2 regions of the Cryobacterium sp. TmT2-59 genome follow, and region 2 is predicted to be linked to the other one. Evidence: predicted binding sites of a transcription regulator. Region 2 holds the regulator's gene; the other holds the start of a gene.
What was found. Region 2 encodes LexA, which represses DNA repair genes until DNA is damaged. Its sites were predicted from a motif close to TCGAACANNTGTTCGA; they were not measured.

Region 1: the regulator LexA is predicted to act here: its motif matches at 5,884-5,899, upstream of E3T24_RS10010 (HNH endonuclease signature motif containing protein).

The regions. Positions count from the first base shown of each region.
Region 1 covers NZ_SOGM01000058.1:146,904-156,315, reverse strand. The annotation lists gene E3T24_RS10035 (ATP-binding cassette domain-containing protein) at 1-417, opposite strand, end outside; gene E3T24_RS10030 (hypothetical protein) at 432-968, opposite strand; gene E3T24_RS10025 (cation-transporting P-type ATPase) at 1,195-3,747, opposite strand; gene cls (cardiolipin synthase) at 3,769-5,223, opposite strand; gene E3T24_RS10015 (methyltransferase) at 5,344-5,814, shown strand; gene E3T24_RS10010 (HNH endonuclease signature motif containing protein) at 5,920-7,494, shown strand; gene E3T24_RS10005 (hypothetical protein) at 7,504-7,812, opposite strand; gene E3T24_RS10000 (heavy-metal-associated domain-containing protein) at 7,929-8,189, shown strand; gene E3T24_RS09995 (heavy metal translocating P-type ATPase) at 8,325-9,412, shown strand, end outside.
Region 2 covers NZ_SOGM01000102.1:49,933-59,344, forward strand. The annotation lists gene miaB (tRNA (N6-isopentenyl adenosine(37)-C2)-methylthiotransferase MiaB) at 1-1,536, shown strand, start outside; gene miaA (tRNA (adenosine(37)-N6)-dimethylallyltransferase MiaA) at 1,646-2,593, shown strand; gene dapF (diaminopimelate epimerase) at 2,605-3,486, shown strand; gene E3T24_RS16770 (methyltransferase) at 3,517-4,140, opposite strand; gene hflX (GTPase HflX) at 4,182-5,720, shown strand; gene E3T24_RS16780 (methylenetetrahydrofolate reductase) at 5,929-6,882, shown strand; gene lexA (transcriptional repressor LexA) at 6,879-7,583, opposite strand; gene E3T24_RS16790 (LysM peptidoglycan-binding domain-containing protein) at 7,869-8,294, shown strand; gene E3T24_RS16795 (histidinol-phosphate transaminase) at 8,308-9,396, shown strand.

The sequences.
Region 1 (9,412 bases), on a different contig from region 2:
CAGTGCCGGGATCGACCGTTCGCCGCGGAGCGCACTGGCGGTGTGAACGCGCCGCACCGAGGCGATCAGCGCCGGGAACGTGGCCCACGCGATCACGAGCGACCGGGACAGGGCGCGCAGCGGGCCCCGGGCGGCGCCTCGGGCGAAGAAGCGCCGCACGTCGACGACGGCGTTCAGCACACCGAACGCGAGGATGACGGCGGAGAAGGGCAGCGCGCTCTGAGCCGCGTTCCAGAGGCCCCCCGTGCTGACGGGGCCGAGCAGCGCGATGTGCGCGAACGGCCCGCCGAGCGGAATGCGCGGCAGGTCGAGCAGCACCGCGCCGCCGCCGGATGCCCCGCCGAAGACGACCCGGTAGACGACCCGCAGGGCCACGAACGCGACCGCGAGCAACGCCGCGGAGCGCAGGGGGGCCATGCGGAGCCGCAACATCAGCTGCCGGGCGTGGGTGTCTCGGTGCCGGTCGTGAAGACGAGGCCGACGGACTGGCCCGGCTCCAGCTTGAGGCTGCCGAGACCCTCCGACGCGTACTCCCAGGAGGCGTCTGCGGTGGGCTTGACCCAGAGCGCCCAGTAGGCGGCGGCCGCCGGCATGGACTGGCAGGCTTCGGTGAAGGGGGCCTCTCCGTCGATCTCGATGGTCTCGGCGGCGGCGGGGCGGTCGTTGACGCGGCAGACGACCTGGTCGCCCCACTCCACGGTTCCCTCGGTCGTCACGCCGGCCGACTTCATAACCTCGCTCGCGGCAACGGTGCCGGCCGCGCCGGTGTCGACGCAGTCCGTGATCCGGGCGGCGTCGAGGGAGCCGAAGTCGACGACCACGCTCACCCCGGCACAGGAGCCGTCCGTGGGCGCGGCCGTGGCCGCGGAGGCGGCCGGGGTCGAGCCGGTCTCGGGAAGGCTGGTGGAGCATCCGCTCAATGCCAGCGCCCCCACCAGGGTCAGGGTGGCGAGTGCTGTCAGCTTCATGCGCTCAAGAATACCGAGGCCCCGGCGCCGGTCCCGCTCTGTTACGCGCTCTGTTACGCGCCGCGGCTCCCCGGCCCCGCCGTCCAGACCAGCCGCCAGACCAGCCGCCAGACTCGCCGAACCGTGAATAGCGCCCCTGAACGGACGAAAAACAGGGTCCGAAGTCACGGTTCGGCGGGGATTGGCGGGGATTGGCGGGGATTAGTGGAACCGGCCGGCGCTACCGTTACGCGGCGCGGCCGCGGCGCCGGCGTCGGAGCACGGCTTTGAAGGCGGCGTCGGCCAGGATGACCAGGACGGCGCCGGCCAGCGGGAAGAGCCAGGCGGCCGGGGGAGGCCAGCCGCCGCCCAGGAGCCCGCTCGCGGCCGGGATACCGAGGAAGGCCAGCAGCAGGAGCAGTTCGGCGGCGACCGCGGCCAGTAGGGAACGGTTGCCCAGGAAAGGGAGCCCCCACGCCGGGATCGCCTCACTGCGGCAGGCGAAGGCGTTCGCCATCTGAGCGACCACGATCGTTGCGAACGCCGTGCCCGACGCGGCGGCCAGGAGCCCGGGTGCGACCTGCTGCCCCCACGACCAGCCGCCCAGCACCAGCACTGCGGCAAACCCGCCGAGCGAGGCGGCCGCCTCGACCGGGCCGAGCACCCCGAACGCCCGCCAGACCAGCGGGCGGTCGATCAGCGACCGCGAGCGCACCGGGCCGAGCATGACGCGCTTGCTCGGCGGCTCCACCCCGAGCGCCAGCGCGGGCAGCATGTCGCTGCCGATGTCCAGGGCGAGCACCTGGAGCACCCCGATCGCCAGGGGGAACTGGCCGCCGGTCAACGCCCAGACCGCGAACGGCGCAAGCTCGGCGACGTTGTCGGTGAGGTGGTAGGTGAGGAAGCGACGCGCGTTGGCGAAGGTCGCCCGTCCCAGCCGCACGGCGGTCACGATGGTGCCGAAATGGTCGTCGAGCAGCACGAGGTCGGCCGCCTCCCGGGCCACGTCGCTGCCGCTCCGGCCCATCGCGACCCCGACGTCGGCCTCCCGCAGGGCAGGCGCGTCGTTGACGCCGTCGCCGGTCATCGCCACCACGTGCCCGCGCTCCCGGAGCACCCGGGTGATGCGGAGCTTGTCCGCGGGCGTAACCCGGGCCACGACGGCTCCCGCCCGGTGGTCGAGCAGTTCGCCGAGCTCGGCGTCATCCTCGGGAAGCCCCGAGCCCAGGACGGCGCCGCCCGGTTGCAGCAGGCCGACCTCCCGCGCCACCGCCTCGGCCGTGTTCGGGTGGTCACCGGTGACCATGATCACGCGGATGTCCGCGTCCCGGCAGGCCTGCAGCGCCTCGTGCACATCGGGCCGGGGAGGGTCTTCCAGGCCGAGCAGGCCGAGCAGCTCCAGGTCCGTTTCGACGGCCTCCTCGGTCGGGGTGGCCGACCAGGGGCGTCCCGCCACCGCCAGCACGCGCTGGCCGGTGGCCGTCATCCGCGACAGCGCGCGGTGTGCCTCCTCCGGCACTCGGGAGCACCGCTCGAAGACCCGCTCCGGCGCGCCGATGGTGCTGGCCCGGCCGGCCAGCACGGCGGAGCTCATCATCCGTTTCGCCGTGTAGGGCAGGCGGGTCACGGGCCGGCTCGGGTCGTCCTGCCACCCGCACCGCATCGCGAGGGCGAAGATCGCGGCGTCCAGCGGGTTGCCTTCGGCCTGCCACTTGCCGGCGTGCGACACGGCCCGTCCGGTCACGCAGAGCACGGCGGATGCCGCCAGGCCCGGCAGCAGGGTCGTGGCCTCGGCTGGCCCGGTGATGGTCGCCGTCGGCTCGTAGCCGTCGCCCTGCACCCGCACCAGGCCCCCGGGGGTCCAGATCTCGACCACCGACATCCGGTTCTGCGTGAGGGTGCCGGTCTTGTCGGTGCAGATGAACGTGGTCGCGCCCAGGGTCTCCACGGCGTCGAGCCGGCGCACCAGGGCCTGCTCGTGCGCCATGGTCTGGGCGCCGCGGGCCAGGGACAGCGTCACGGTGGGCAGGAGGCCCTCGGGGACGAGCGCCACGGCGACCCCGACCGCGAAGAGGAAGGCATCGACCGGCCGGAGCCCGATCACGACGCCGGCGATGCCCAGGACGACGCCCGTGGTGACCGCGAACACGGCCACGGTCCGCACCACCCGGTTGAGCGCGTGGGTCAGTGGGCTGGGCGGCCTGGTCGCCGAACGCGCCAGCGCGGAGATGGCGGCCAGGGTCGTCGTCGCCCCGGTGGCGGTCACCCGTGCCTCCGCCTCGCCCTGCACCACGAACGTGCCCGCGCTGAGGAGCTCTCCTCGGTCGTGCCGCACCGGCTCGCTCTCGCCCGTCACCACGGACTCGTCCACGCCGAGCTCGTTGGCCTCCGTCAGCTCCATGTCGGCCGCGATCCGGTCGCCGGAGCTGAGCAGCACCACATCATCGCGCACAAGATCAACGGGGTCGATCGTGCGCATGCGGCCGTCCCGGCGCACCCGGGTGCTGCTGGGCAACAGTGCCCGCAGCCGCTCGGTGGACCGGTCTGCCCGGTAGTCCTGGGCGAACGCGAAGACGGCGTTGAACACGATCACCACCACGATGGCGACGGCCAGCACGGGCGTGCCGGCGAGGAGGGCGAGCCCGGCGGCCGCCCAGAGCAGGAGCGCGAGCAGGTGCGTGAACTGGCGGGCGAGCTCGCGCAGGGGGGAGGGGCGGGCCAGTCGGGGGAGCAGGTTCGGGCCGTCCTGGGCGAGCCGTCGTGCGGCTTCCTCCGAGGTCAGCCCGCCTGTCTCCGCCATGGTGAAACCCCCCTCACCCGGTCATTGCAGGGCCGAGGTCAGCCGGGCGAGACCGTCCAGCGCCGTGGCCCGCCCGGGTTCCCGGTTCCAGTCCGCCAGGGTGAGTTCGCGGCTGAGCGTCCGGTAGCCCTCTTCGACCTCCCGCATCTGGGCGACGAACGAAGCGCCGCGCACCAGCAGCGACACCTCCAGGTCGAGGCTGAAAGAACGGATGTCCATATTACTCGACCCGATCACGGCCACGTCCTCATCGATGGAGAGGTGCTTGGCGTGCAGGATGTACGGCGCCGGATACAGCCAGATGCGCACGCCCGCCTGAAGGAGCGCGCCGTAGTAGGAACGCTGGGCGTGGTAGACGGGCCCCTGGTCGCCGATCTCGGACACGAAGAGCTGCACTTCCAGGCCGCGCTGGCACGACGACGTGATGGCGTACATCATGGCCTCGTCGGGAACGAAGTAGGGACTGGTGATGATGATGCGTTTCTGGGCGGTGTAGAGCGATGCGAGGAAGAGCCGCAGGTTGTTCTCGCCCTCGAAGCCCGGACCGCTGGGGACGACCTGGCACTCCAGGGCCTCCGGGGACGTGTCACGGGGAACAGCGGCGGCGGGAACCCGTTCGTCGAGCAGCTTCTCGTCGGTCTCGCTGTACCAGTCGGAGAGGAAGACGGCGTTCATACCGCTGACGGCGGGCCCGGTCACCCGAACCACCAGCTCCTGCCACTGGAGCCCGCGTTTCAGGTTCTTCGCGGAGAGATAGCTGCGATCGATCAGGTTCTGAGAGCCCATGAAGCCCACCCGCCCGTCGACGACCACGATCTTGCGGTGGTTGCGCAGGTCGGGCCGCTGGTATTTGCCCTTGAACGGCTGCACCGGCAGCATGAAGCTCCACATCACCCCGATTCGGTCGAGCTCGGCGAACGTCGCCGCATGGCCGACCGTGCGGATCGAGGCGATGTGGTCCGCCAGGAGGCGAACCGTCACCCCACGCTTGACGGCCGCCTCCATCGCGGCGAAGAAGTCCTTCGTCGTGTCGTCCAGGGACACGATGTAGTACTGCACGTGCACGAACGTCGTGGCGGCGTCGATCTCGGCGGTCATGGCGGCGATGGAGGCCCGGTAGTCGCCGATCAGGTGCGCGGTGTTGCCGCCGACGAGTGGCACGGCGCCGAGGCCGGTGTTGAGGGTGACCACCGATGCGAACCAGTCCGGCCACTCGGTCCTGCCGTCCGTGAGGTCCATGCCCGCGACACTGTCGGCGATCGACCTGTTGATCTCGGCCTGTTTCTCCATCCTTTTCTTCGGCAGTTTGGAGCTGCCCAGGAGCAGGAAGAACAGAATGCCGAAGGGGATCAGGAAGAGCGCCAGCAGCCAGGCCATCGCCGCGGTCGGCTTCCGATTGCGCGGTATGACGATGATGGCGGCGATTCGGATCGCCAGGTCGACCAGGGCGGCGAGCACCGCGATCAGCAGGGGCATCTGTTGCGAGTCCACGTCGGCACTCTCTTCCGTTCGTCGGCCAGTCGATGACATGAACCTAGCGCGGGTCGGCCCCGCTCAATAGCGCCCGCACGCACCCCGCGGGCGGAGCCTCGAATCATGAAACGCGCGCTCGCGGTCGGCCTGGTGTCCGCACAATTCGTGCTGCTCGCGGCGCTGGCGTTCCTGCCCCACGGTTCTCTGTGGCCGGTCACCGTTGTCGTCGCCGTGGCCTCGGCCGCGCTCTGCCTGGCCGGCGCGGTTCTGGCCGTGCTGGGCGTGGTCGGTCTCGGTCCGGCGCTGACGGCCAGCCCGGTCCCGCGTGAACACGCGCCCCTGGTCACCACCGGCGTCTACGGGCTCATGCGGAGCCCGATCTATGCCGGACTCATCGCGGGCGCGCTTGGTCTTGCACTGATCGGCGCCTCGGTCTGGCACCTGGTGGCCTGGGTTGCCCTCCTGCTGCTCCTGGCCGGCAAGGCCCGGTGGGAGGAACGGATGCTGGTGGCCGAGCATCCGGACTACGCCGCGTACGGCGCCCACATCGGACGCTTCCTGCCGGCGGTGGGCCGGCTGCGCTCGCCGCGCTGATCCGGGATGACGCCGAGTGAAAGTATCGTCGTTCAGTTCTAAACTAAGCGGTAAATAGTTGACATTATTTCACACCTGTGTTCTGGATCGTGATATTCTGGTCGCATGGAGAACCTCAGAAATGAGTGCACCACGACGCTGGACGCCCTGGCCGCGTTCGACACCCTGACCGGCCCGGCGTTCCGGAACAGCGCCGGCGGTCCTGGCTTCGAGTTCGACGCCGAGGCCTTCTTCGACGTTGAGGAATTCGACGATGCCGGTTTGTACGCAACCGGTCTGCAGGCAGCCGGCCCGGCTGCGGGCGAACTGCGGTTCCTCGACCGCCGGGTCGGCATGCTGGCCGAGTTGGTCGGGGCGGCCGCGGCCGCCGATCGACTGCTGGCATCCGTGTCCGCGGCGCGGGCCGAGGCGGTGGAGCGCGTGCGGTCCTGGTGTTTCGAGACCGAGGCGAACGCGGAGCGTGAGCGGACCCGGCGCGCTCTGGTCGCGCGGGCGGTCGAGCACGGTGTGACCGCTGACGACGCTGACGACGCTGACGACGCTGACGACGAGGTCGGCCGCCCGCATTCAGCGGTCTCGGCGGGTGTGCTGGGGTCAAGGTGGGATGCGCTCGAGATCGCCCATCGCACGGCGATCGCCGAGTTGGCCTGCGCGCTCCATGTGTCGCAGGCGGCCGCGTCGAATCTTCTCGCAAAGAGCGAGGCCCTCTCGGGGGCGTTCATGGCGACCCGGGACGCTCTGTCGGCCGGCCGGATCAGTTACGCGCATGCCCGGGTGCTGATCGAGCAGGCCAATTCACTGCCCGAGGAGGCCGGGGCGAGTTTCGAGGCCGAGGTGCTTCCGGTCGCGGAGCGGGTGACGGTGGCTCAGTTCGACCGGGTGGCCCGAAGGGTGCGGGAACGGACGCATCCGGAGTCGATCACGGTGCGCCGGCGAAAGTGCGAGGCCGACCGGGTTCTGGTGCTCGAGCCCGCGCAGGACGGCATGGGCTGGCTGCACAGTTATCAGCCGATGCCGGTGGCTCAGGCCATATTCACCCGGGTGGGCGACATGGCGGCGAGCCTGCAGGGGCTGGACGAGGAGCGCACCCTGGCGCAGTTGCGGGCGGATGTGTTCGCGGACCTGATGGTCGACGGGGTGACGCCGGCGGGCCTCGGCCGGGGTGTGCGGGCCACGGTGAACGTGACCGTGCCGGTTCTGACTCTGCTGGGCAAGAGTGAGGAACCGGGGCTGCTGGAGGGGTACGGTCCGATCGATCCGGAGACGGCCCGGTTGCTGGCGGCGGGGGCGCCGAGTTTCACGCGGATCCTGGTTCATCCGGAGACGGGGGTGATGCTCTCGGTGGGCCGGGATCAGTACCGGGTCCCGAAAGACCTGCGGCGGCTGATCGAGATCCGGGACGGGACCTGCCGGTTCCCGGGCTGCACCCGGCCGGCGGTGCGGGCCCAGGTGGATCACGGTCACGAGTGGCAGCACACCGGGGAGACCCGTTACGACAATCTGGCGTGCCTGTGTGCTCCGGATCATCGGTTGAAGACGCAGACGAACTGGACGGTGACCCAGCAAGCCGGGGGAGTGCTGGACTGGACGGCGCCGAGCGGTTTGAACTACCGGTCGGATCCGGCGGTCCCGTTCGAACCTGTGGAGCCCGCTGCGGACGTCGACCCACCGCCCTTCTGAGCAGGCGTTCTAGAAGAGAATCGCTGCGATCGTCCGGGCCACGACCACCAGGATCGTCGCCGAAGCCAGAGCCAGGGACGTGATCACCAGCCCACGCCCGCGGGCGCCCGCTGGAATCACCTGGAATGCCTGCATCGCGAACGACAGACCCAGCCCGGCGGCGATGGCGGCCGGGAACGGGAGCAGGACGGCGAGCACGACGCAGGCCGCAGACAGCCAGAATCCGGGCCTGCGACCGGGGGTCTTCGACCAGTCGAGGTGCGGTGCTCCGAGATTGAGGAGGTTGTTGCCCTCCATTTTGGCGCGCGGGTCGTCCACTGTGTTGCTCCTTCACGAGTCCTGGCTGTCAGTCTCACACGGACAAAGCCACGCAGCGGATCCAGGGTCGCTCGGATTCTCATTCCGCCAGTACCCCCTGGGGGTATAGTTGAACCATGTTCACAACCCAGCAGAATACCCAGCAGAACGACGCGACGACCACCGCTCTCCACGTCTCGGGCATGACCTGCTCGCACTGCGTCGCCGCCGTGACCGCAGAACTGTCGAAGCTCGGCGGCGCCGAGAGCGTGGACGTGGACCTCGTGGCGGGTGGCGTCTCCCTGGTCACCGTCGCCAGCACAGGTCCGCTCGATCCCGTCGCCGTCGCCGCCGCCATCGATGAGGCAGGCTACGAGCTCGTCTCAGAATCCGTCTGAGCTGACGCCGTGAGCACTGTCCCCGTGAGTCCGACACCGGCCGGTCCGATCCCTGCCGGTCCGATCCCCGCTGGTCCACGTCCAGCCGGTTCGAGCCCGGCGCGCGGTGAACAGGTCGACCTCCTTGTCGGGGGCATGACCTGCGCGTCCTGCGCGGCCCGGATCGAGAAGAAGCTGAACCGCATGCCCGGCGTCGAGGCGTCGGTCAACTACGCCACCGAGAAGGCCAGCCTCTTCGTACCGGAAGGCACCACGGTCGACCAGGCCATCGCCGTGATCGAGGAGACCGGGTACACCGCCGCCCGACCGCGGCCGCCGCAGGCAGAGCAGCCCGACGCTCCCGGAGCCCCCACCGCGCAGGACCTCGAGGTGGCCGCCCTGCGCCGGCGGCTGATCCTGTCCAGTGTCCTGGCCGCGCCGGTCGTGCTGATGTCGATGATCCCGGTGCTGCAGTTCACGAACTGGCAGTGGCTGGCCCTCACCCTTGCGGCTCCGGTCGCGGTCTGGGGAGCCTGGCCGTTCCACCGCGCAGCGTGGGCCAACCTGCGCCACGGCGCGGCGACGATGGACACCCTGATCAGCATCGGCGTGCTCGCCGCGCTCGGCTGGTCCCTGTACGCCCTGTTCTTCGGCATGGCCGGCATGCCCGGCATGACCATGACCTTCAGCTTCACCGCGAGCCCGGGTGGGGGAGCGGACGAGATCTACCTCGAGGTCGCCTCCGCCGTCACCGTGTTCATCCTGGCCGGGCGCTACTTCGAGGCTCGGGCAAAGAAACAGTCCGGCGCGGCACTCACGGCCCTGCTCGAACTCGGGGCGAAGGAGACGACCCTCCTGCGGGACGGCCACGAGATCACCGTGCCGACCTCGTCCCTGGTCGTCGGCGACCTGTTCGTGGTGCGTCCGGGCGAGAAGATCGCCACGGACGGCACCGTCGTCGACGGCAACTCGGCGATCGACGCCAGCATGCTCACCGGCGAGTCCGTGCCGGTCGAGGTGGGCCCCGGCGACGCCGTCGTCGGCGCCACCCTGAACTCGGGCGGCCGCCTGGTCGTGCGGGCCACCCGCATCGGCGCGGACACCCAGCTCGCCCAGCTGGGCCGCTTGGTCGAGCAGGCCCAGACCGGCAAGGCCGAGGTGCAGCGCCTCGCCGACCGGGTCTCGGCCATCTTCGTGCCGATCGTGATCGCGCTGTCCCTGGCCACCCTGGTCGCGTGGCTCCT
Region 2 (9,412 bases):
GCCCGCACCTACGAGGTGCGCACCTTCGGCTGCCAGATGAACGTGCATGACTCCGAGCGGCTGAGCGGTTCGCTCGAGGCGGCCGGCTACGTGCCCGCGAACGGCGACGAAGCCGACATCGTGGTACTCAACACCTGCGCCGTGCGGGAGAACGCCGACAACAAGCTCTACGGCAACCTCGGTCACCTGGCCTCCGTCAAGCGCCGCCACGAGGGCATGCAGATCGCGGTCGGCGGATGCCTGGCCCAGAAGGACAAGGACGTCATCCTCAAGAAGGCGCCCTGGGTCGATGTGGTCTTCGGCACCCACAACATGGGGTCGCTGCCGAGCATGCTCGAGCGCGCCCGACACAACGGCGAGGCTCAGCTCGAGATCCTCGACGCACTGGAGACGTTCCCGTCCACCCTGCCCACCAAGCGCGACTCGAGCTACAGCGGCTGGGTGTCGATCTCGGTCGGCTGCAACAACACCTGCACGTTCTGCATCGTCCCCGCCCTGCGCGGCAAGGAGAAGGACCGCCGGCCGGGCGAGATCCTCGCCGAGATCCAGGCCCTCGTCGACGACGGCGCGATCGAGGTGACCCTGCTCGGCCAGAACGTCAACTCCTACGGGGTTGAATTCGGCGATCGCCTCGCGTTCGGCAAACTACTGCGCGCGGCCGGCAAGATCGAGGGGCTGGAACGCATCCGTTTCACCAGCCCCCACCCGGCCGCCTTCACCGACGACGTGATCGACGCCATGGCCGAGACGCCGGCGGTCATGCCGCAGCTGCACATGCCCCTGCAGTCCGGGTCGGACCGGGTGCTGAAGGCCATGCGACGGTCCTACCGCTCCGCGCGGTTCCTCGGCATCCTCGACCGGGTGCGTGCGCAAATGCCGCACGCCGCCATCAGCACGGACATCATCGTGGGCTTCCCCGGGGAGACCGAGGAAGACTTCCAGGAGACCCTGCGGGTCGTGGAACTGGCCCGGTTCGCCACCGCGTTCACCTTCCAGTACTCGATCCGCCCCGGCACGCCGGCCGCGACCATGGCCGAGCAGGTTCCCAAGGAGGTCGTGCAGGACCGGTACGAGCGTCTGGCCGCCCTGCAGGAGCGCATCTCGTGGGAAGAGAACCAGGCCCAGATCGGCCGTGAGGTCGAGCTGCTCGTGGCCAACGGCGAAGGCCGCAAGGACTCCGACACCCACCGGCTGAGCGGGCGCGCCCCCGACAGCCGCCTGGTGCACTTCGACGTGCCGGACGGATCGGAACTGCCGCGCCCGGGCGACCTCGTCACCGTGACGGTGACCCAGGCCGCGCCGTTCCACCTGATCGCGGACTCCAGCGACGGCGCGCCGCTGCGCATCCGCCGCACCATCGCCGGCGACGCCTGGGACCGCATTCAGGCCGAGGCCTGCGGCGTGCCCAGCCACGGCGGGGCCTCCGGCGGGGCCGGCGCGGTCTCCCTCGGGCTGCCCACCCTGCGGGTGGGCTCGCCCGCGGCCACCGGGTCCAGCACCACGCCCATCTACGACGTCACCGACGGGGAGCGCTAGGCGGGTGCCGGGCCCGAAGCCCGGAACCGTCACCGGTCCAGCCGTCACCGACGCAGCCGGCGCCGACCCGGCCGGCACGGGCACGGCGCCCGCCGTCGACCCGACGCTCATCGTCATCGTCGGCCCCACCGGCACGGGCAAGTCCGAGTTGTCCCTCGACCTCGCCGCGCGACTGGCCGAGACCGGGCGGCCCGCGGAGATCGTGAACGCCGACGCCATGCAGCTCTACCGCGGCATGGACATCGGCACCGCGAAACTGCCGGTGGCCGACCGTCGCGGCATCCCGCACCACCTGCTCGACGTTCTCGCGGTGACCGACGAGGCCACCGTGGCCCGGTACCAGACCGAAGCCCGCGCCGCGATCACCGACATCGTGGGGCGCGGCCGGGTGCCCATCCTGGTCGGCGGATCGGGCCTCTACGTGTCGAGCGTGGTCTACGACTTCCGATTCCCCGGAACCGATTCCGAGCTGCGGGCCCGGTTCGAGGCCGAACTCACCGCGCAGGGACCCGGGGCCCTCTACACCCGGCTGAAGGCCGTCGACCCGGATGCCGCGGCCCGGATCGGCGCCAGCAACGGGCGGCGCCTCGTTCGTGCGCTCGAGGTAGTCGAAATCACCGGGGCCCCGCACACCGCGGCGCTGCCCGACGCCCCCGTGTACTGGATGCCCGCGCTCACACTCGGGCTGCGCGCACCCCGGGCCGAACTCACCCCGCGGCTCGACGCGCGGGTCGAACGGATGTGGGCGGACGGGCTCGTCGACGAGGTCGAGGGCCTGATCCCGGCCGGGATCGAAACCGGCGTGACCGCCAGCCGCGCCATCGGCTACGCGCAGGCGCTCGGCCAGCTCACCGGCACCCTCACCCGGTCGGAGGCCATCGAGACGACCCAGCAGATCACCCGCCGGTACGCCCGTCGCCAGGTGTCCTGGTTCAAGCGGTCCCCGCAGACGCACTGGATCGACGCGTCGGCCCCCGATCGGCTGGACCGCGCGCTCGCGCGCCTGGCCGACCCGGCCCGGCCCGCCGAGCACTGGGCCGCGGACTCGCCGTCGTAAACTTGGTTCCCATGGGAACTGATCTGAACTTCACCAAGGGCCACGGCACCGGGAACGACTTCGTGCTCTTCGCCGACCCCGACGGGCAGATCGAGCTCACCCCGGACCAAATCCGGGCCGTCTGCGACCGCCGTTTCGGGATCGGCGGCGACGGCATCATCCGTGCCGTGCGCTCCCGCAGCCTGCCCGCCGGGGCGGCGGCCCTCGCCGAGGACGACCAGGCGGAATGGTTCATGGACTACTGGAACGCCGACGGCACGGTCTCGGAGATGTGCGGCAACGGCATCCGGGTCTACACCCGGTTCCTGGTCGAGCAGGGTCTGGCCGTTCTCGAACGCGGTGAGACGCTCAGCATCGGCACCCGCGGGGGCGTGCGCGATGTGCAGCGCGGCGCCGCCGGCTATCAGGTTGACCTCGGCCGGTGGCGGCTCGACGGTGGAGAGCCGCTCGTTCGAGCCAGGAACCTTCCCGTCGCCCGGCCCGGCCTGGGCATCAACGTGGGCAACCCGCACGTCGTCGTCGCCCTCGCGGACGAAGACGAGCTGCTGGGCGCCGACCTGACCGTCGTGCCCCAGCTCGATCCCGCCCCGGCCGCCGGAGCGAACGTCGAATTCGTGCTGCCCGGCGACCCGCTCGTCGTGAACGGGGTCGGACGCATCCGGATGCGCGTGCACGAGCGCGGCAGCGGCGAGACGCTGTCCTGCGGCACGGGCGCCGCGGCCGCCGCCCTGGCCACCCGGCACTGGGCCGGCGCCGGGGCCCCCCACCAGTGGCAGATCGAGGTCACCGGGGGAGTGCTGGGCGTGCGCATGTTCCCGACCGAAGACGGCGAGCACGTCTCCCTGTCGGGCCCCGCGGAGCTCGTCTTCGACGGGGTCTTCCGCCTGAACTGAGTCGCCGCCTGAACTGACCTGCGCGGCGCGCTAGCGGGGCTGCTCGGCCTGCCGCTGGACCCGAAGCACGCGGAAGCCCTTGCTGATGGCCCGGCGAGACGTGGTGAATTCCGAAGGAAGGTCGCCGTCGAGCCAGCGCTGCAGGGAATCGGAGCCGAGGTTGCGCTGCACGACCAGCCAGGCATCCGAGTCCGGCTCCAAACGCGGCAACCAGGTGCGCAGCATCGAGTGCAGCTCGGTCTTGCCGACCCGGATCGGCGGGTTGGACCAGATGGTGCGGAAACTGACGTGGGCGGGAACCTGCTCGGGCAGGACCGCCGTGACGTTGGTGAGGCCCAGCTTCTCGGCGTTCAGGCGCACCAGGTCGAGCGCGCGTTCGTTCACGTCGACGGCCCAGATCGTGGCGCGGGGCGAGGCGAGAGCCAGGTGCAGGCTGATCGGGCCCCAGCCGCAGCCCAGGTCGAGGAAGTCGCCCCCGGGCGGCGGGGTGGGCGCGTTGTTCAGCAGAACCTGGGTGCCGGTGTCGATGTGGTCGGGGCTGAAGACGGAATTGGCGGTGGTCAGCTCGCGTTCCTGGCCTCCCAGTTGTACGCTCACCTGACGGAGTTTGAGGGTGCTGTCGGGTGCCGGGGTGAAATAGTGGTCGGAAGGCATAAAGGGAACTTATCCTGCTTCGAGGAACTAATGTTAAAGCAATGACTGAGTCAAACTTGCCAGGCGACACCGACGACGTGGTCGCACGCGTCCTCGCCAGCGCCGACAGCAAAGCCGCCGGATACTCACTGTTCCGCAGCGGCAGCGCGCAGGCCCTGCAGGCCGAATCCGCCGAGTCGCACGACGGTGAGGGCCACGACGGCGCGCAGCTCGACCGGGAAGACCGCAACGCCCTGCGCCGGGTGCCCAGCCTCTCCACCGAGCTCGAGGACGTCACCGAGGTCGAATACCGCCAGCTGCGGCTGGAGAACGTGGTGCTGATCGGGCTGTACACCCACGGCACCGTCGCCGACGCCGAGAACTCGATGCGGGAACTCGCTGCGCTGGCCGAAACCGCCGGCGCGACCGTGCTCGACGGCCTGATGCAGCGCCGGTCCAAGCCGGACGCCAGCACCTACCTCGGCAAGGGCAAGGCCGAAGAGGTGGCCGGCATCGTCAAGGCGATGGGCGCCGACACAGTCATCGCCGACACCGAGCTCGCGCCCAGCCAGCGCCGCGCGCTCGAGGACGTCGTCAAGGTCAAGGTCATCGACCGCACCGCCGTGATCCTCGACATTTTCAGCCAGCACGCGAAGAGCCGTGAGGGCAAGGCACAGGTCGAACTGGCCCAGCTCGAATACCTCCTGCCGCGCCTGCGCGGCTGGGGCGACTCCATGTCCCGCCAGGCCGGTGGACAGGTCGGCGGCGCGGGCGCCGGCATGGGCTCGCGCGGCCCCGGTGAGACCAAGATCGAACTCGACCGCCGCCGCATCCACACCCGGATGTCCCGGCTGCGCAAGCAGATCCTCGAGATGAAACCCGCCCGCGAAGCCAAGCGGGCCAACCGCAAGCGCAACGCCGTGCCATCCGTTGCCATCGTCGGCTACACGAACGCCGGCAAGTCGAGCCTGCTCAACCGCATCACCCGGGCGGGCGTGCTCGTCGAAAACTCCCTCTTCGCCACCCTGGACGCCACCGTGCGCAAGTCCACGACGGCCGACGGGCGCCTGTACACCCTGACCGACACCGTCGGTTTCGTGCGCAACCTGCCCCACCAGCTGGTGGAGGCGTTCCGGTCCACTCTCGAAGAGGTCGCCGACGCCGAGGTCATCGTGCACGTCGTCGACGGTTCACACCCGGACCCGTCGAGCCAGCTGTCGACGGTGCGCGAGGTGATCGGCGAGGTCGGCGCACGGGAGATCCCCGAAGTGGTGGTCTTCAACAAGAGCGACCTGATCAGCGACGACGACCGGCTCGTGCTGCGCGGCCTCTGGCCCCAGGGCATCTTCGTGTCGGCGCGGAGCGGCGAGGGCATCGAGGAACTGCTCGCCGAGATCTCCGACCTGCTTCCTCGACCCGGCATCCGGCTGGACCTGCTCATCCCCTACGAGCACGGCGACCTGATCGCCCTGCTGCACGACCAGGGGCAGGTGCTCGCGACCGAGTACGCCGAGACGGGCACCCGGGTCACGGCCCTCGTGACGGCCGAGATCCAGCCGCAGTTCGCGGATTTCGTCGTGCTGCCCGCCGTCACCGACTGACCGCGTCACAATCCGTCACCGACTGGCGACGTCCCGCGCGGCGTTGTTAGAGTGTCTCCAATCGTTGCCGCCGAGGTCTGTCCTCGGTGGCATGGAGCGACAGCCGAGCCCGGCGCCCGCCCGCGAACACCCGCCAGGCGCGCCCGGCGGTCCGCGGCCGCCCGGCCAGCCCAGTGCCTGGCACTGGCTTCTGTCGAATGAGGAACACATGTCCACCACTTCGGAGCCCGACTGCGGGAGGATCCCGTTCTCTTTCGAGCTGTATCCACCGAGATCGGATGCCGCCGCAACCGCCCTGCACGCGACCATCGCCACCATGGCCTCGGCCGGGCCGGACTTCATCTCGGTGACCTATGGGGCGAACGGGTCCTCCCGCAGCTCCTCGCTCGAGGTGCTCACCCACATCCTGAAGACCACGACGGTCGATCCGATGGCCCACCTCACCTGCGTGGGCTCGTCCAGCCTGGAGGCGAGCCGGCTGATCCGCGAATTCCTGGATGCCGGCGTGCGCAGCTTCCTCGCCCTGCGCGGGGACCCGCCCGAGGGCGCCGGCGAGGGCGAGGCGTTCCTCGGCGACCTGGGCAGCGCGGCGGAACTGGTGCAGCTGATCCACCGGGTGCAGGCGGAGCGGGTGCCCTATCGGGAGACGGTCATCCCCGGCATCCCGGGCGCCCGGGCGGTGAAGACCGAACGGGAGAAGGTGCGTATCGCCGTCGCCGCGTTCCCGAATGGTCACCCGCGGTCACGGTCCACCTCGCAGGACATCGACACCCTGCTGGCCAAGCAGGCCGCCGGGGCGAACCTCGCCATCACCCAGCTGTTCTTCCACGCCGACCACTATCTGAGCTTCATCCAGCGGGCCCGGACGGCCGGGGTCGAATTCCCCATCCTGCCCGGGATCATGCCGGTCACCAGTCCGGCCCGGCTGCGCCGCATCCTCGAGCTCTCCGGCGAGGAGCTGCCCTCCGAGCTGGCCATCCAGCTCGAAGTGGAGCCGACCCGGGAGGGACAGCGGGAGATCGGCACCCGTCACGCCACCGACCTCGCCCGTGAGCTGATCGCGGGCGGCGCCCCCGGCCTCCACCTGTATGCCTTCAACCAGGCCGACACCGTTCTCGCCGTTCTGGCCGGGGCCGGTCTGATCAAACCCGTCCTCGGTTAGACGGAGCGCAGGACGGCGACGACCTTGCCGAGGATCTCGGCGTGGTCGCCGACGATAGGTTCGAAATTGGAGTTCCGCGGGAGCAGCCAGGTGTGACCATCGCGCTGGCGGAAGACCTTGACGGTGGCTTCGTTGTCGAGCATGGCGGCGACGATCTCGCCGTTCTCCGCCGTCTTCTGCTGACGCACCACGACCCAGTCGCCGTCCATGATGGCCGCGTCGATCATGGATTCGCCCGCGACCTTGAGCATGAACAGCTCGCCCTTGCCCACCAGCTGGCGGGGGAGCGGGAAGATCTCGTCGATCTGCTGTTCCGCGGTGATCGGGATGCCGGCGGCGATGCGCCCGACGAGGGGGACCATCGCGGCGTCGCCCACCTGGGCGCCCGAGTGGAAGCTTTCCGTGCTGCTTGACGAGGCATCCTCGGGCGACTGCGGAATCTCGATCAGCACCTCGAGGGCGCGGGGGCGATTGGGGTCCCGGCGGAGGTACCCGCTCAGCTCGAGCTGGTTGAGCTGGTGCGTGACGCTTGAGAGCGAGGACAGGCCGACGGCGTCGCCGATCTCGCGCATGCTCGGCGGGTAGCCGCGCTGGCTGACCGAGCGCTGAATGACGTCCATGATCGCGAGCTGTTTCTCGCTCAGGCTCTTGCGCCGTCTCGTCCCGCTTTTTTCGCGGGGGCCGCTGGGGTCTTGGGCCACGATTGTCGCTCCTCGTCTCGGGCTGCGCGCGGCCCCGGTAGGCGGTGATCACCGGGCCGCGAGCGAATGTCGGGGGTGCCTGATTGTGTTGCAACCAGACACTCGAAACTGTATCCACCTCCGCGCGGATAGACAAACATTCATTCGAGTGTGTCGCAAGTTTTTTTGAGGAATTTCTTCAAAAGGGCTTGATTGTTCGAATAATCGAATATACATTCGGAACATAGGTTCGCATCCGGCTCTCCCGGCCGAGAGCCGGATGCGACTTAACACAGGAGGTTCGACATGAGCACTGCATTCACCATGAGTTCTGCCCTCGGTCTGAGCGGCGCACTCGATCTGAGCACCGCACCCGACGCGAGCGCCGCCCAGGGGCTGCGCGTCGCCACCGGGCGCAGCACCCTGCGCATCACCCGGCGCGGACGCATCGTCCTGACCATGCTGGTTTCGGTTCCGCTCGTCGCCACGGCACTGGCCGTCGCCCTCAACGGGGGCATCGCCGTCGCCGAGAATTCGAACGTGGGCGGTCGTGTCGCCACGGCCTTCGAGTACGTGACCGTCCAGTCCGGGCAGTCCCTGTGGGAGCTGGCCGAGACCGTCGCCCCGACCTCGGACCCGCGTGAGGTGATCGCGGAGATCGTCAGCCTCAATCAGCTGCCGTCCGACAGCGTGCAGCCCGGTCAGCGTCTCGCCCTGCCGAACGAGTACTGACCTTTTCAGTAATATGGGGGGAGTGACCAGTCTCAACGACCTGCCCCTCCGTGACAATCTGCGCGGACTCACTCCCTACGGGGCGCCCCAGCTTCATGTTCCGGTGGCCTTGAACGTGAACGAGAACACGCACGGCATCCCCGCCGCGGTGGCCGACGACATCGCCGCGGCCCTCGCCGTGGCCATCCGCACGGTCAACCGGTACCCGGACCGCGAGTTCACCGAACTGCGGGACTCCCTGGCCCGCTACCTCGGGCACGGGTTGACCCGGAACAACATCTGGGCGGCCAACGGCTCCAACGAGGTGCTGCAGCAGGTGCTGCAGGCGTTCGGCGGCCCCGGCCGCTCCGTTCTGGGCTTCGCGCCGACCTACTCGATGTATTCCCTGCTCGCCTCCGGCACCGGAACCCGCTGGATCGCCGGCGGTCGCGACGCTGACTTCGAACTGTCCCCGGCCACGGCCGTCGAATGGGTCGACCGGGTGGCACCGGACCTCGTCTTCCTGTGCTCCCCGAACAACCCCACCGGCACCCCCCTCTCCCTGGAGACGATCGAGGCCGTCTACAACGCGACCGACGGAATCGTCGTGGTCGACGAGGCCTACGCCGAGTTCGGTCCGGATGGCTCGCCCAGCGCGATGAGCCTGCTGCCCGGGCGCGAGCGTCTGCTCGTGTCCCGCACCATGAGCAAGGCCTTCGCCTTCGCCGGGGCCCGCGTCGGCTACCTCGCGGCCGACCCGGCTGTGACGGATGCCCTGCGCCTGGTTCGCCTGCCGTACCACCTGTCTGCGCTCACCCAGGCGGCCGCGGTGGCCGCCCTGGCGCACACGCCGGAGATGCTCGCCATGGTCGACGACATCCGTGGCCAGCGGGACCGGCTCGTCAGCGAACTCGCCCGCCTCGGCTACACCCCCCTCCGCAGCTCGAGCAACTTCGTTCTCTTCGGCGGCGTGGAGGACCCGCGGGCGACCTTCGAGGCGCTCCTGGCCCTGGGCATCCTCGTGCGCGACATCGGGATCAGCGGTCACCTCCGCGTCACGGCGGGCACCGAGGCCGAGACCACGGCCTTCCTCGAGGCCCTCGAGGGCCTCGGACGGCAGTGAACACCCCGGGCCAATA